3 regions of the Mesorhizobium sp. M2A.F.Ca.ET.046.03.2.1 genome follow, and region 2 is predicted to be linked to each of the others. Evidence: predicted binding sites of a transcription regulator. Region 2 holds the regulator's gene; each other region holds the start of a gene.
The links. Region 2 encodes LexA, which represses DNA repair genes until DNA is damaged. Its sites were predicted from a motif close to TGTTCNNNNTGTGTTCNG; they were not measured.
Positions count from the first base shown of each region.

Region 1: the regulator LexA is predicted to act here: its motif matches at 1,557-1,574, upstream of EJ072_RS01995 (sel1 repeat family protein).
Region 3: the regulator LexA is predicted to act here: its motif matches at 2,301-2,318, upstream of EJ072_RS13660 (DNA recombination protein RmuC).

Region 1 is NZ_CP034449.1:361,987-367,463, forward strand. Features, by position in the region: gene EJ072_RS01990 (ABC transporter substrate-binding protein) at 1-786, opposite strand, end outside; gene EJ072_RS01995 (sel1 repeat family protein) at 1,155-1,421, opposite strand; gene EJ072_RS02000 (DUF2147 domain-containing protein) at 1,861-2,202, shown strand; gene EJ072_RS37240 (hypothetical protein) at 2,400-2,534, shown strand; gene EJ072_RS02005 (hypothetical protein) at 2,601-2,804, shown strand; gene EJ072_RS02010 (AMP nucleosidase) at 3,077-4,534, shown strand; gene EJ072_RS02015 (endonuclease/exonuclease/phosphatase family protein) at 4,740-5,477, shown strand, end outside.
Region 2 is NZ_CP034449.1:6,441,346-6,446,822, reverse strand. Features, by position in the region: gene kynU (kynureninase) at 1-781, opposite strand, end outside; gene lexA (transcriptional repressor LexA) at 1,236-1,970, shown strand; gene EJ072_RS30735 (ComEC/Rec2 family competence protein) at 1,964-4,432, opposite strand; gene gltX (glutamate--tRNA ligase) at 4,536-5,477, shown strand, end outside.
Region 3 is NZ_CP034449.1:2,870,368-2,875,844, forward strand. Features, by position in the region: gene EJ072_RS13650 (cation diffusion facilitator family transporter) at 1-579, shown strand, start outside; gene EJ072_RS13655 (GFA family protein) at 615-1,019, shown strand; gene EJ072_RS13660 (DNA recombination protein RmuC) at 1,021-2,268, opposite strand; gene def (peptide deformylase) at 2,372-2,902, shown strand; gene fmt (methionyl-tRNA formyltransferase) at 2,961-3,896, shown strand; gene EJ072_RS13675 (N-acetyltransferase) at 3,893-4,399, shown strand; gene truA (tRNA pseudouridine(38-40) synthase TruA) at 4,421-5,209, shown strand; gene EJ072_RS13685 (transporter) at 5,206-5,477, opposite strand, start outside.

The DNA.
Region 1 (5,477 bases), 1.3 Mb from region 2:
CTGCCAGAATTCCGGCGATGCGATCGAATCCGGCATGATCAGCTGGAACTTGACGTTCTGCTCCGCCGCCTGGCGCAGGATCAACCCAGCCTCGGGGTGGTAGCCGCCGAAATAGACGACGTCGGCCTTGAGTTCCTTCAGCTTGGTGACGAGGGCCGAGTAATCCTTCTCGCCGGCGTTGATGCCTTCGTAATCGACTTCCTTGAGGCCGCCCGCATTCATCGTCGCCTTGACGGCGTCGGCAACGCCCTGGCCGTAGGCGCTCTTGTCGTGCAGGACGACGACATTCTTGCCGGCATATTTCTTGGCGATCCACGGGCCGATGAAGGCGCCCTGCGCGTCGTCACGCGTGTAGAGGCGCATGATCGTCGGCCAGCCGGACTTGGCGGCGGCATCGGTCAACACCGGGTTCGACGAGGCCGGGCTCATCATCAGCGTACCGGCTTCGGCATAGACGGCGGAGGCCGGAATGCTCGAGCCCGAGCAGGCATGGCCGTCGACGAACTTGACGCCGTTGGCGACGATGCGGTTGGCAACCGACACCGCCTGCTTCGGATCGCACTGGTCGTCCTCGATGTCGAGCTTGATCTGCGAGCCGTTGACGCCGCCGGCGGCGTTGATGGCCTCGGCGGCAGCCTGCGCGCCCTGCTTGAACTGGTCACCGATGGTGGCGAGCTGGCCGGTCATCGGGCCGACCACCGAAATGGTGATGTCGTCGGCAAAGGCAACCGGGGCGCTCATCATCAGGCCAAATGCGGCCGCGCTCAAAATACCCAATCTTTTCATGGCTATCAGAACTCCTCCACTTGCGCGCGGCGGCATGGCCGCGCTTCTTTCACAGAGCCGGGACAATTTCACCCTTCGCCGAGACTGTCGAGAGGACAGTACGGCCGGTTTTGGTTCATTCCGGCGAGGATTTCTTGGGCCACGCGCCCGCGTGATTACCTAGCGTAATGCAAAAAGCCGCGCCGACCTTGTTTCGGTCGGTCGCGGCTTTTGCAGTCGAGCTCCCCAGACGCCCCGCGCCTGAAACCCGCTCGCTTCCCTGTTTTTTCGCGCGGCTGAGTTTGTTTACCTGCCGCGTTCTTGGTCTTGTGGGCCGGCCGTCTTTTCGCGGCCTTGTCCAAATCAACTTCTCAGCGCTGCGCGCAGGATCAGTGCATCGTCATCCATTCGCGGGCTTCGCGCAGCGCCATGGCGATCTCCACCTTCGACATGGTGGCAGACAGTTCCGAGCGCAGCTCGGCGGCCCGGACCGAACCTTTGATCGCGGCGATGTTGAACCATTTGTGGGCGGCGACGACATCGGTCTCGCAATCGCGGCCGGTCGCATACATCATGCCCAGTTCGAAAAGAATGTCGGCCTGGGCAGTTGCCCCCATGGCGCCGAAGCCGTCTTCAAGCATTTCAAAACGTGCCATTTCAATCCCCTGTCTGGCTCCCGAGAGCTGCCTCCTTCTGTCCCTTGATTTCCCTCGGGGCGGGCCGCTCTTTCGATGCTTTCGAGGATGAAGCCTGGCTTTGAATCCGTCGTTAAATGGCTTGCTTAATTTGCGGAAAACAAAGCTAAAACAAGAGGTAAACGCGGGAAACCGTTAAGCATGGGAATCCAGCGTTTGCGCGGTCTTGCGTCAAATTCGATGAAAATTGGCGGGAGCGGAATCAAGACTTCGCTAACCACGGGAACCGAAGCATTTTTCCGGTGCCGTTCATTTTCGGCCATGCGCACGGCGAAAACCGCTACAACCTTCCGTGGCGGCACCGCTTTTGTTTTGGCGGGAGCTGGATTAGCTTTACCTTTGCGTAAGGGACTGGAAGGCGGGCCGGAGCCCGCCGCATACCCATTGGGAGGAGCACAAGATGTTTCGAAAGACGAGCCTGGCCCTGGCGGCGACCTTGATCATGGCGGGCGCCGCGTGGGCCGACCCGATCGAAGGCAATTGGAAGACGCAGGCCGGCTCAACGGCGGCGATCGCTGGCAGCGATGCGTTCTCCATCACGCTGAAATCCGGCAAGTACTCCGGCAAGACGATCGGCTCCTTCAAGGCCGCTGGCGACAACAAATACACCGGCACCATCACCGACCCGGAAACCGACAAGACCTATTCCGGCAAGGCGACGCTGTCGGGCACATCGCTCAAGATGAGCGGCTGCGTGCTCGGCGGCCTGATCTGCAAGAGCCAGACCTGGCACAAGCTGTAACTGACCTTCCGAGATCATCCGAAACGGGGCCCCGAGCGGCCCCGTTTTCTTTTGCGGCGGCGGCGCTCCGCCGAACGGTCTTGTCGCCGACGGCGGCTTGAGACCTCGTCAATCATTTTGAACCGCAGATGAATACCGGTCTCATAACCGGTTCAGAGGCATTGCGGCATTCTCTCCCGCATTGAAGGAGAGAGAAAATGCTTGCCCGTCGCTTCACCATCGTCTGCCTGCTGATGAGCCTGTTCGGCATGCTCTTCGCCATCCTGGTGGCCGAGGGCGGGCACTCGGCCCGCTTGTGGGAACGGCCCGTGGCTGCGTTCTCGGCTCCGTGAACCAAGTGACGCGCTGAAACGACAAAGTTGAAAATCGACCACATTGAAAATCGGGACACCACCAAAATGAACCGCATCGCCGCCACCACAACGAAGATCCTGAGGCTGCTGCCGCGGGCGACGCTCATCCTGATGCTGCTCGCCGCCCCGGTGCTGGCTGTGCCGATGATGCGCGCCGATGCGGGCCACAGGATCGAGGCGCCGGCGAATAAGAACAGGAGCGTCGGCTTCGTGCTGCTGATCAGCCTGCAGCGCGGACAAGCTTTATAGAGTGTCGAACGGTGCGACTGGCTCGTAGCCAGCGCGCCTTAAAGCGCGTCGCGCTGAACCGGGTTCAGGCGAGGCGCTTTAAGTCTTTGTTTTGCTGCATGTCGTTGTCCCAGAACCGCGCACACTTCTGGGCGACATGCATTAAACACATCCGAAGAAAATCGACGCTATCGGCTCTCGCGGTCCCACATCCCCCTCCCAAGCGCCATCCTGAATCTCTATATTGAGACATGGAAAAGCGAATCTACCCCCAAGCCATTGAATCGGTCGTGATGCCGGAGCCTTTCGGCGCGCAGAGCTTCCATGACGCCAAAAAGGCCGTCGCGGCGCTGCAGGCGCTCTATGATCGCAACACCAAATTCCTGCGTGATTCCTTCGCGGCGCTTGCCGCGGGCGCCGACGAGAGCAAGCGCTATCGGGCCTTCTATCCGCAGATCGGCGTCACCACGACCTCGTTCAGCCAGGTCGACTCGCGCCAGGCCTATGGCCATATGCCGACGCCCGGGCATTTCGCCACCACCATCACCCAGCCGCAGCTGTTCGAGAACTACCTCATCGAGCAGCTTCGTCTCATCATGCGCAACCACGGCGTGACAGTGACCGTGTCGGAATCGACGACGCCCATTCCACTGCATTTCGCCTTCCTGGAAGGCAGCTATGTCGACGGCGCGGCCGCCGAGCGCATCAAGCGGCCGATCCGCGACCTGTTCGACGTGCCGGATCTCGACGGCACCGACGACCAGATCGCCAACGGCACGTTCGAGGTGGCGTTCGGCGAGCCGAGGCCGCTGGCGCCGTTCACCGCGCAGCGCATCGACTATTCGCTGCACCGCATGACGCATTACACGGCGACCAGCCCGCAGCATTTCCAGAACTTCGTGCTGTTCACCAACTACCAGTTCTACATCGACGAGTTCGTGGCGCGGGCTCGCGAATTGATGGCCAAGGGCGACAGCGGCTATGTCGAGTTCGTCGAGCCCGGCAATGTCGTGACCGCCAATGGCGCAACGGCCTCGGACGGCACGCCGCCGCAGCGGCTGCCGCAAATGCCGGCCTACCACCTGAAGAAGCCCGGCCATGGCGGCATCACCATGGTCAATATCGGCGTCGGCCCCTCCAACGCCAAGACGATCACCGACCATATCGCGGTGCTTCGGCCGCATGCCTGGGTCATGCTCGGCCACTGCGCGGGCCTGCGCAACACGCAGGCACTTGGCGACTATGTGCTGGCGCATGCCTATGTGCGCGAGGACCATGTGCTGGACGACGATCTGCCGGTCTGGGTGCCGATCCCGCCGCTGGCCGAGATCCAGGTGGCGCTGCAGGAAGCCGTGGCCGAAGTCACTGGACTTTCCGGCTACGACCTCAAGCGCATCATGCGCACCGGCACCGTCGCCACCATCGACAACCGCAACTGGGAACTGCGCGACCAGCGCGGACCGGTGCAGCGCCTGTCGCAGTCCCGCGCCATCGCGCTCGATATGGAATCGGCGACGATTGCCGCCAACGGCTTCCGCTTCCGCGTGCCCTACGGCACGCTGCTGTGCGTATCCGACAAGCCGCTGCATGGCGAATTGAAGCTGCCCGGCATGGCGACCGAGTTCTACAAGCGGCAGGTGGCGCAGCATCTCACCATCGGCATCAAGGCGATGGAGAAGCTTGCCGAAATGCCCATGGAGCGGCTGCATTCGCGCAAGCTCAGAAGTTTCTCGGAGACGGCGTTCCAGTAGCCGCCTTGGCTTGAAACAAGTCAGGGCGGAACGTTGCGGTAACGACACAGGTCCGAGGCAATCGGTCGTCTTGGCAGGGCCGCAATTTGGCCGATAAGCGTCCGAAGGGATGCGTCGGAATAAGGAGACAGGACATTCCGGCGTTTCCGTGAACGGTGTCCTGGGCGGGTCGGAGCAGATGACTACGGGCGGCGCGCGCTTGAGCATGATGTCTCAGCTGACATTCCTGGCGATGACGGCATTCTCGGCCGCGCTGCTGGCCGGGTTCTTCGGCGCGCTGCATCCGGCCTTCGATTCCTTCTCGCATTTCCGCATGCATCTGAGCGTGCTGACGGCGCTGCTCGCGCTGCCGCTGCTTGCCGGTTCCTACCGGCTGCAGGCGGTCGCGGCGCTGGTCTTCGCCATTGTATGCCTCGCCACGACCACGAGCGCGCTGCCCAGATTGTCGACGCAGCAGGCGGTCGCGAAGCCGGCCGACCGGATCGTCTACAGCCTGCTGCAGATGAACCTGCGCTTCAACAACCCGACGCCGAAGAAGGTGCTGTCGCTGATCGGCCGGACCAATCCAGACGTCATCACGCTCGACGAAGTGTCCGGCATGTGGGCGAAGGAGCTCGGCTATATTGCCGGCGCCTATCCCTATCGCATCCTGTGCGACTATCCCAACGGCATATTCGGCGTGGCGCTCTTGTCACGCCGTCCGTTCGCCGCCGGCACCGCGCCGCGTTGCGAGCCGCGCGGCGCGATGGCGACCGCAACGATCGATTTCAACGGCGTTCCGGTCGACGTCGCCGCGATCCATCTGAGCTGGCCTTGGCCAATGGAGCAGTCCTGGCAGATCGGCGAATTGGCGGAGCCGCTGGCCGGGCTCGGCGAGACCGCCATCATGGCCGGCGACTGCAATGCCGTGCCGTGGAGCGCGGCGGTGCGGCGGGTGGCGCGG
Region 2 (5,477 bases):
GTCGGGCATGGCCCCACCAGCCGCTGAGCGGCTGGCTGATGTCGTGATGATGGCGGGTGGCGGCATAGATGAAGGCAGGCGCGCCCGGTCCGCCATTGAGATATTTGTAGGTGCAGCCGATCGCGAAATCGGCATTCGAGCCGTCGAGATCCACCGGCAGGGCGCCGGCCGTGTGGCAGAGGTCCCAGACGATCAGCGCGCCGGCGTCATGGGCCTTGCGGGTCAGGGCCGCCATATCGCGCAACCGGCCGGACTTGTAATTGACGTGGTTGACCAGGATGACCGCGACACGGTCGTCGATCAGTTCCTCGATCGTCGGCGCATCGACGCCCTCGAGCCGCAGCACCGCGCCGGGCCGCGTCGAGGACACCCCCTCCGCCATGTAGAGGTCGGTCGGAAAGCTGTCGCCTTCGGCAACGATCACCGAGCGGTCGGGTCGCATCGCGAGCGCCGCATGCAGGACCTTGTAGATGTTGATCGAGGTGGTGTCGCATACCACCGTCTGGCCAGGCGCGGCGCCGATCAGACGCCCGAGCCGGTCGCCCAGCTGGACAGGCATGTCGAACCAGCCGGCGGTGTTCCAGGCACGGATGATATCCTGCGCCCATTCCTGCTTCGCGGCCGTCTCGATCTCGTTGAAGACATTGATCGAAGCGGCGCCCAGTGAATTGCCATCAAGGTATATCACCCCTTCCGGCAGAACAAAGCGATCGCGCAAGGGGCGCAGCGGGTCCGCAGCGTCCATCGCCTCGACCTCGGCAAGATCGGGAATTCCCCTCATGTGCTACCGCCTCCATTTCGACCCAGGCCGCTACATCCCTCCGGCGACCAAGGCGGTTGTCCCATCACCGTCCGCAACCCGGCAAGAACCTTCTGTCCTATATTAGCTGGTCCATAGACGGCAAAGGCTGAGGATCGGAATCGTCGCCAAGGTTGGCATTTTGAGTTCGTTTCGTTCACGTTACGGTACATGGTTGGGTCAGCTGACTGGATCCCTTCAGCACCTCCGCGACGATGTCGCCTCTCAATTTCAGCATAAGGAGAATTGCAAAATCGAGCGGAATAAATGACACAGCCCAACCGGTGGCGGCCAGGCACCGTCGGATGCAACATTCTTTCGCCCGCCTTAAGAAATTCATTAAACTTTAAACGGTTGCGGAACACAACTGGAACAGATAGTGTTTGTTCTGGGTTTGTTTTTCTGATTCTGGTTTCGGAACCCGTGGGGGCCGCCAATGCTGACGCGCAAACAACATGAACTCCTGATGTTCATCCATGAACGCCTGAAGGAGAGCGGGATCCCTCCATCCTTCGACGAGATGAAGGAAGCGCTCGACCTCGCCTCAAAGTCCGGCATCCATCGGCTGATCACGGCGCTGGAAGAACGCGGCTTCATTCGCCGGCTACCGAACCGGGCGCGCGCGCTGGAGGTCTTGCGCCTGCCCGACTCGATCGCTCCCGGCCTGAATGCCGCGAAGAAATTTTCGCCAAGCGTCATCCAGGGCGGCCAGGGCAATCTAAGCCGACAGGTCAAGCCGGCAGCGCCCTCGCGTACGCCGACACCCAGCAATGATGACGACGCCGCTTCGGCCGTGTCCATTCCGGTGATGGGCCGCATCGCCGCCGGTGTGCCAATCGACGCCATCCAGCACCAGACGCATTCGATCTCGGTCCCGCCGGACATGATCATGGGCGGCGAGCACTATGCGCTGGAGGTCAAGGGCGACTCGATGATCGAGGCCGGCATCTTCGACGGCGACACCGTCATCATCCGTAACGCCAGCACGGCGAGCCCGGGCGAGATCGTGGTGGCGCTCGTCGACGATGAGGAAGCGACACTCAAGCGCTTCCGCCGCAAGGGCGCCTCGATCGCGTTGGAGGCCGCCAACCCGGCCTACGAAACCCGCATCTTCGGGCCGGATCGGGTCAAGGTGCAGGGCAAGCTCGTCGGGCTGATCAGGCGCTACTGATCCGGCTGCGAGGACTTGGCCCTCTCTGGCTTTTCGTAAGGCGCCAGTCCCCTCGCCTCGCGAGTGTACTTCCGCTGCTCGTGCCAGGGCCGGTAAGGCTGCTCGACGGCATATTGGATGGCTGCTCGCGCGGTTGCCGATTGCGGATCGAAGAAGACGGCGGCACTGCCGTCACGCGCCAGTTGGCGCTTGGTGACGACAAGCACGCGCTCATCCCAGCAGGGATTGTAGGCCGTCGCATCGTTGATGACGATGAGATCGGCAAAGCCGCAGGCGGGCCGTGCGCTGTCGCGGTTTTCGGCGAGCGCGACGATCGCGCCGGACGGATGCCGGCCAATGCAGAGGTCGCCGGTGCAATAGAAGGGCGAGCCGGGCGGCAGGTCGACCGGGTCGGCGATATCGAGCGCATCCTTGGCAAATGTCTCGGGCGGCACGATGGCCTCGGCCTTCAGCGCCCGCTTCCAGTTGTCGGTGGTGAACTCGTTGGAGCGTTCGCGGTTGACGGCAAGCTCGCCGCCACCGATCGGCATCGCCACGAGATGCGCGTCCTCCGAGATCAGCACATCCGGCGTGCGCACATGCGGGATCGCCAACAGCGCGGCGAGCGCGAAGGGCACAGCGGCGAGCCTCAGCCAGGTGGTGGCCATGGTCGCGATGACGAGCGCGATTGTCGCCAGCAGCACCGACTGGATCGAGATCAATCCCACTGCATCGACTGGCGAGCGGTCGGAAATCCATGCCGAAATGGCGATCATCGCTGTCAGGCCCTTGCCCATCACATAGAGGAAGGGACCGTCGAAGCCGAACGGCATGGCGAGCGCGCTCAACACGGCGAACGGCATGACAATCAGCGAGACGATCGGCATGACCGCCAGATTGGCGAGCAGGCTGAGCGGCGACACGCGCTGAAAATGCCAGATCGCAAACAGCAATGTCGCGCTGCCGGCGATGAGCGAGGTCACAGCGGCGCCGCCCACGCCAACCGCTAGTTTTCGCGACAGGAACTTCAGGAACGAACGCTTCACCGGCGGCGCGGTCGTTTTGCCGGCGCGATAATCGGCAAAGCCGGCATAGGCGCCGACCAGGGCCGCGGTGGCGGCGAAGGACATCTGGAAGCTCGGGCCGACCACTTCATGTGGCGAGACAAGGATGACGGCAATCGCCGAGATTGCCAGGTTGCGCATCGTCAAAGCCGCGCGGTCGAAGAGCACCGCTACAAGCATAACCGCAAGCATGATGAAGCTTCGCTCGGCCGCCACCACGATGCCGGAGATGACGAGGTAAGCGGCGATCGAGGCCAGCGCGATCGCCGCGGCGTATTTCTTCACCGGGCGGCGGGACGAGAAATCCGGAAACAACGCGAAGGCGCCGCGCAGCAGGAACATGATCGTGCCGGCCACCAGCGCCATGTGCAGGCCGGAGATCGATATGATGTGATAGATGCCGGTCCGTCGCATCGACTCGTTGATCGCTTCCGGAATGCCGGCGCGCACGCCGACGATCAGCGCCGCCGCGATCTCGCCTTCGGACCCGCCAATGCTGCTCCGGATGTGGTCGGCGATCCCTTCGCGCGCGTTTTCCACGGCCGACGCAATGCGCGCGCCGAAGGGTGCCCCCGTTGGCGCAGTCGAAGCCGGAGCCAACAGCTTTGGATCGCCCAGGAAAAAGCCGCTGCCGCCGATGCCGCTAAAGTAGCTGTCGAAGGAAAAGTCATAGCTGTCCGGGCGTACCGGACCGGTCGGCGGCAGCAGCTTGGCATAGCCGGTCAGCATCGACCCTGCCGTCATGCCGGACGGGATCCTGCGCGCCGACAGCCGAACGCGGTCCGGCGCGTAGCGCAGCGTCGGGTGCTCGGTGGACATGAGATCGATGGTCAGCCGCACACGGCCATTGGCCATCGCTTCGGCGGTGACCAGGCGGCCGGTCAGCCGGGTCTGGATTTCGGACCCCAGCATCGGGGTCGCCATCCGCCAGGTCTCCACCTTGGCCGAGAGGAAGCCGAGCGCGCAGAAAAGCGATGCCATGAAGACAAGGTGCGTTTTCTGCCAGGAGCGCGACACCGCCGCGCAGACAGCCATCAGCGCCACCGCCGCAAGCGGCCTGTAGAGATCAGGCTCGGTGCTCAGCGAGAAGTAATAGATGACGCCGGCGGCCAGGAACACCGGCACCAGCAGAAAGCCGACGCCCCGGTCGATCTCGGTGCTGGCAGCGACCGCAACGCTTCGCCGCAGCGCGGGAAGCGAAACGCTGCCGAGCTGTTTGCGGATCCGGCCGCCGCCGGCTGTTGGCGAGACCGGCAGTACTGCGCCGTGGCCATCAGGCAGATGCTCGGCTGGTGCGCGCGGCTGCGGAAGCTGAATCGGCGGCGCCTCTTGGGGCTCGGCATGGGCAAACATCAGGCGCTCGCTGACGCCAGCTGTCGTTTCCCCGCCCTCCTCCGTACCCCGGCCACGTCCAGCCATCGGGTCTGCCCCTTGCGCCCCAGACCGCCTATGCTACATGAACGCGCAAAGCGCGAAAGCCCGCGCGAAATATGCCGTCTCAGCGCGCTTCTTCGAGAGTTCCATGTCCGACAAGGTCGTCACCCGTTTTGCCCCCTCGCCCACAGGCTACCTGCATATTGGCGGGGCGCGCACGGCGCTGTTCAACTGGCTCTATGCCAAGCACACCGGCGGCACGATGCTTTTGCGTATCGAGGACACCGATCGCGAGCGCTCCACCGAAGCCGCCACGGCCGCCATTCTGGACGGATTGACCTGGCTTGGCCTTTCCTGGGATGGCGACGCCGTCTCCCAGTTCGAGCGCGCCCCGCGCCATCGCGAGGTGGCCGAGGAGCTCGTGCGCCTGGGCAAAGCCTATTACAGCTATGAGACGCCGGCGGAGCTGGAGGCGATGCGCGAGGCGGCGAGAGCCAAGGGCCTGCCGCCGCGTTATAACGGACAGTGGCGCGACCGCGATCCCTCCGAGGCGCCGGCAGGCGTCAAGGGCGCCATCCGCATCAAGGCGCCGACCGAGGGCGAGACGGTCGTCCATGACCGCGTGCAGGGAGAGGTGCGCTTTCCCAACAAGGATCTCGACGACTTCATCATCCTGCGCTCGGACGGCAACCCGACCTACATGCATGCCGTCGTCGTCGACGACCACGACATGGGCGTCACCCACATCATCCGCGGCGACGATCACCTGACCAACGCCGCGCGCCAGACCGTGATCTACAACGCCATGGGCTGGGCGGTGCCGTCGATGTCGCATATCCCGCTGATCCACGGCGCCGACGGCGCCAAGCTGTCGAAGCGGCACGGCGCGCTGGGCGTCGAGGCCTATCGCGCCATGGGCTATTTGCCGGAAGCCTTGCTCAACTATTTGGCGCGGCTCGGCTGGAGCCATGGCGACGACGAGGTGATGTCGATCGAGGACATGATCGCCTGGTTCGACATCGGCGACGTCAACAAGGGCGCTGCCCGCTTCGACTTCGCCAAGCTCGAGGCGCTGAACGGCGTGCATATG
Region 3 (5,477 bases), 3.6 Mb from region 2:
GGCAGCTCGTGGCTGGTGGCGCTGAGGGAGTTCCGCCGGCAGAAGGGCCGACAGGGCTGGTTCGAGGCCGTGCAGTCGAGCAAGGATCCGAGCGTCTACACCGTGTTGTTCGAGGACAGCGCCGCGCTGCTTGGCCTCGTCGTCGCCTTCGCCGGCATCCTGTCAGCGCAACTCCTGGAAAGGCCGGAGCTCGACGGCGTCGGTTCTCTTGGCATCGCCCTCATCCTTGGCGCCACAGCGATTTTTCTGGCGCGTGAGAGCAAGGGCCTGCTGCTCGGCGAACCTGCGTCGCCCGAGGTCCAGAAGAAGGTTCTGGCGATCGTCCAGCAGGATCCGGCCGTCCAGCAGGCGAACGGCATATTAAGCGTCCATGTCGGCCCGGAGGAGATCGTCGCGGGCTTGAGCATCGAATTCGAGGATCACCTCACCGCGCCGGAGATTGAAGCCTGCGTCGAGCGCCTGGAGGCAAGGCTCAAGAAGGAAATGCCGCAAATCTCCAGGCTCTTCGTCAAGCCGCAGGCGACTGGCACATGGGAGCGGCGGCGCAAGGCCATGGCCGAGGCTTCGGACGATAGTTAGGTTGAACGCAGCGAAGTTTGTGAGGAGCATAGTCTATGAAGATCGACGGCGGATGCCATTGCGGCGCGATCACCTATGAGGCGGAGGTCGACCCGGAAAAGACCTCGATCTGCCACTGCACCGACTGCCAGCAACTGACCGGCACGGCATTCCGCGTCACCGTTCCGGCACCGGAAAGCGACTACAAGATCATCAAGGGCGCGCCGAAGATCTACATCAAGGTCGTGGCAAGCGGCGCCAGGCGCGCCCAGGCCTTTTGCGCCGACTGCGGCTCGCATCTTTATGCAACGTCTGTCGGCGACGGTCCGAAGGTCTATGGCATCAGGGTCGGGACCGCCAGGCAGCGTCAGGACCTGGTTCCCAGACAACAGAAATGGCACCGCTCGGCGTTGCATTGGCTGCCGGAATTCGAGGGCATGACGACTCTCGAAGAGCAGTAGGCTATTCGCCGTCCTCGACGACCCTGAGCCTCAACTGGCCCGTCTTGGAGTCCGCCACACGCGCGCCGCCTTCGGCCTTCGCCGGGCGCGGCGCCTCGGTCTCGCCCTCGGCGAATTCCAGCGCCTCGATCTTCTGGCCGCGCTTGGTGACCTTCGACGTCGAGACCAGAATGTCGTCGATGTCCTTGGCCGCTTGGCCGAAATGCGTCTGCAGCCGGCGCACCCGCTCGTCGACCCTGGCCACATCCTCCATCAGCCGGATGACCTCGCCCTGGATCAGATGCGCCTGCTCGCGCATGCGGGCGTCCTTGAGGATCGCTTGGATAACCTGGATCGACAGCATCAATAGCGACGGCGAGACGATGACGACGCGGGCGCGGTGCGCCTTCTGCACCACCGCCTCGAAATTCTCGTGGATTTCCGCGAACACCGATTCCGAAGGCACGAACATGAAGGCGGTGTCCTGCGTCTCGCCCTGGATCAGGTATTTTTCCGCGATATCGCGGATATGCACCTCGATGTCGCGCCGAAAGGCCTGCGCCGCCACCTTCTGCATGTCGGCGCCCTCGGCGGCGCGGATGGCGTTCCACGCTTCCAGCGGGAACTTGGCGTCGATGGCCAGCATCGGCGCGCCGTTGGGCATTCGCACCAGGCAGTCTGGCCGGCTGCCATTGCTGAGGCTGGCCTGGAACTCATAGGCGCCGTGCGGCAGCCCGTCGGCGACGATCGCTTCCATCCGCGATTGGCCGAAGGCTCCGCGCGTCTGCTTGTTGGAGAGGATCGCCTGCAGCTGCACGACCTGCCCGGCAAGCGACTGGATATTGCCCTGCGCGGTGTCAATCACCGCCAGCCGCTCCTGCAGCTTGGCCAGGCTTTCATGCGTCGACTTGGTCTGCTCGGCCATGGTCTGGCCGATGCGGCCGGTCATGGCGTCGAGCCGCTGCCCGAGCGATTGCGTAAGCTCCGCCTGCCTGGCGCCGAAGACGTCGGCGATCGCGCCCATGCGCCCCTGCATCTCGGCCTGCGCCTGCATGATGTCGGCCATCCGCGCCTCGGTGTCACGGGCATGGTCGGCCGCTTCCGCCGCGGCGACCGCGCGCGCCTTGGCGGAGCGCCACAGGGCGATGACGAGCGCGGCGAACAGCACGACGAATAGGACAGCGACGATACCAAGCGCCTGTCCGAGCGTGACCGTGGTGGCGCCGAGCCGCGCGACCGGCTGCGAAAGGATGGAGGTCATGTCGTTCATGTGCGCAGCATAACCGATTCGCATCGCCGGAACAGATCAAAACGTGAACAGGGAAAAGCTGCCCCCGTTGACGCTTCTCCAGTGAAGTCTTAGGTGAGACGCCATGTCGATCAAGCCGCTCATCATCCTTCCCGATCCCGTCCTGCGCCAGGTTTCCAAGCCGGTCGAGCGCGTCGATGCCGATTTGCGCAAGCTCGCCGACGACATGCTGGAGACCATGTATGACGCGCCGGGCATCGGCCTTGCGGCGATCCAGATCGGCGAGCCGCGTCGGCTCCTGGTCATCGACCTCGCCAAGGAAGGCGAGGAGCCTCAGCCGCATGTCTTCATCAATCCCGAAGTGCTCGAGAGTTCCGACCAGCGTTCCGTCTATGAGGAAGGCTGCCTGTCGATTCCCGATTATTATGCCGAGGTCGAGCGCCCGGCTTCCGTGCGGGTGAAATATCTCGACCGCGAGGGCAAGCTGCAGGAGATACAGGCGGAAGGCCTGATGGCCACCTGCCTGCAGCACGAGATCGACCATCTCAACGGCGTGCTGTTCATCGACCACATCTCGAAGTTGAAGCGCGACATGGTGGTGCGCAAGTTCAAGAAGCTCGCCAAGGACAAGGCGCCGGGCAAGATGGTGGGCTGAGGGCCGTTTCGGCCGCGCGAGCACTTGAGCCTCCCGTAAGACAGGATCGCAGGACCTCATGCCGCATCGCGTCATCTTCATGGGCACGCCGGACTTTTCCGTGCCGACCTTGCGCGCCATCGCCGAAGCCGGTCACGAGATCGCGGCCGTCTACACGCAGCCGCCGCGTGCCGCCGGCCGGCGCGGGCTGGAACTGACGCCGTCGCCGGTGCAGCGCGAGGCCGAGCGGCTGGGGCTTGAAGTGCGAACGCCGACATCGCTGAAGGGCGAAGCCGAGCAGGTGTCATTCGCGGCCCTGCAGGCCGATGTCGCCGTGGTCGTCGCCTATGGATTGCTGCTGCCGAAAGCCATTCTGGACGCGCCGTGGCTCGGCTGCCTCAACGGCCATGCCTCGCTTTTGCCACGCTGGCGTGGTGCTGCTCCCATCCAGCGCGCCGTCATGGCGGGCGATGCCTTGACCGGCATGATGGTCATGAAGATGGAAGAGGGTCTGGATACCGGGCCGGTGGCTTTGGTTGAAAAAGTCGCCATCGCACCCGATATGACGGCCGGCGAATTGCATGACCGCCTGATGGTTCAGGGCGCCTCGCTGATGGTCGAGGCGCTCGCGCAGTTGGGGATAAATTGTCTGACATTTACCCCGCAGGCGGCGGAAGGGGTGACCTACGCCCGAAAGATCGATAAATCGGAGACACGCGTAGACTGGACGCGGCCTTCTGGCGAAGTCCACAATCACATTCGCGGCCTCTCGCCCTTTCCGGGCGCGTGGTGCGAGGTCGAAATTGGCGGCCGCATGGAGCGGCTGAAACTGCTTCGCTCGGCGCTCTCGGAGGGCGTCGGCGAGTCGGGAGGAATTCTCGATGACCGGCTGACGGTCGCCTGCGGATCGGGCGCGGTCAGGCTGGTCGAAGTTCAACGGGCGGGCGGAAAGCCTGCCGCCGCGCAGGAGTTCTTGCGCGGCGCCAAGATCGCAAAAGGAACGAAACTGACATGAGCATGATGTCGATACGCGCGGCGACGCCGCGGGATCGCGAGGCGATCCGCCTCGTCGAAGAACATGCCTTTGGCCAGCAGGCGGAAGCCGGGCTGGTCGATGCCCTGGTCACCGGCGGCGACGCCGTCGTCGAGCTGGTTGCCGAGGAAGACGGCCAGGTCGTCGGCCACATCCTGTTTTCCAGGCTTTACGTGCAGAGTGGCGGCAAGCGTTTCGCGGCCGTCGCCCTGGCGCCGCTGGCGGTCGAACCCTCCTTCCACGGCACCGGCATCGGCGGTGCGCTGATCCGCGAGGCGCATATCCGCCTCAAGGAAGCCGGCGAGACGCTGGCCGTTGTCCTGGGCGATCCAGTCTATTACGGCCGCTTCGGCTACACCCATGGCCGCGCCGCAAATTTCGACAGCGAGTATCAGGGCGAGGCGCTGCAGGCGCTGGCCTGGGGCGATGCGCCCGAGACCGGCAGGCTGGTCTACGCTTCCGCTTTCACCGCCTTGGCCGCCTAGGCTAAGGCAGCACAAGCTGGCATGCCGCGTTTTCGGCTCGATATCGAATATGACGGCAGCCAGTTCGCGGGCTGGCAGCATCAGGCCGACCAGCCCTCGGTGCAGCAGGCGATCGAGCAGGCGATCGAAAAGTTCTGCGGCGAAGACGTAAGAATACGGGCCGCCGGCCGCACCGATGCCGGCGTGCACGCCACCGCCCAAGTGGCGCATGTCGATCTTGCCAAAGCGTGGCCGGGCGACAAGGTGCGCGATGCGGTGAATGCCCATCTGCAGGCGGTCGGCGCGCGCGTCGCCATCCTCAAGGCGGCGGTTGTCGCCGATGATTTCGACGCGCGCTTTTCCGCCACCGGCCGCCACTATCTCTATCGCATCCTCAACCGTCGCGCGCCGCCGGCCCTGGAAAAGGGCAAGGTCTGGTGGGTGCCGAAACGGCTCGACGCCGAGGCCATGCACGAGGCGGCGAAAGTGCTGCTCGGCAAGCACGACTTCACCACCTTCCGCTCCACCCAGTGCCAGGCCGAAAGCCCGGTCCGCACGCTTGACCGCCTCGAGGTCAGCCGCGATGGCGATTTCATCGAGGTGCGCAGCTCGGCGCGCTCCTTCCTGCACAACCAGGTTCGCTCGATGGTGGGCTCCTTGCGGCGGGTCGGCGACGGCTCCTGGGGCGCGGCCGATCTCAAGGCTGCGCTCGAAGCGCGCGATCGCGCCGCCTGCGGCCAGGTAGCGCCGCCGGACGGGCTTTTTCTCGTCGGCGTCGACTATCCGGAGGCGCCCGGCAAATTCACCATCGCCGGGGACCCCGACACTTAACCCGTCGTGCTGTCCGGTATGTCGATGCCGAGCAGCGCCTGCAGGCCGAACAGGACGAGCAGCGAGGCGATGAACATGCCGACAAAGACGGCGGTGCCCACGGCGGCGCCCTTGCCGATCGACGCATTGGTCATGCGCCAGGTCAGCAGCGCCGACAGCGCGAACAGGAACAGCGAGACAAGGCTGCTGATCTCGCTGGTTGAGGGCAGGAACAGCCTGAGCAGCGCCGAGGGCAGCATCAGCCAGGCGATGATCGCCGACGCCCAGT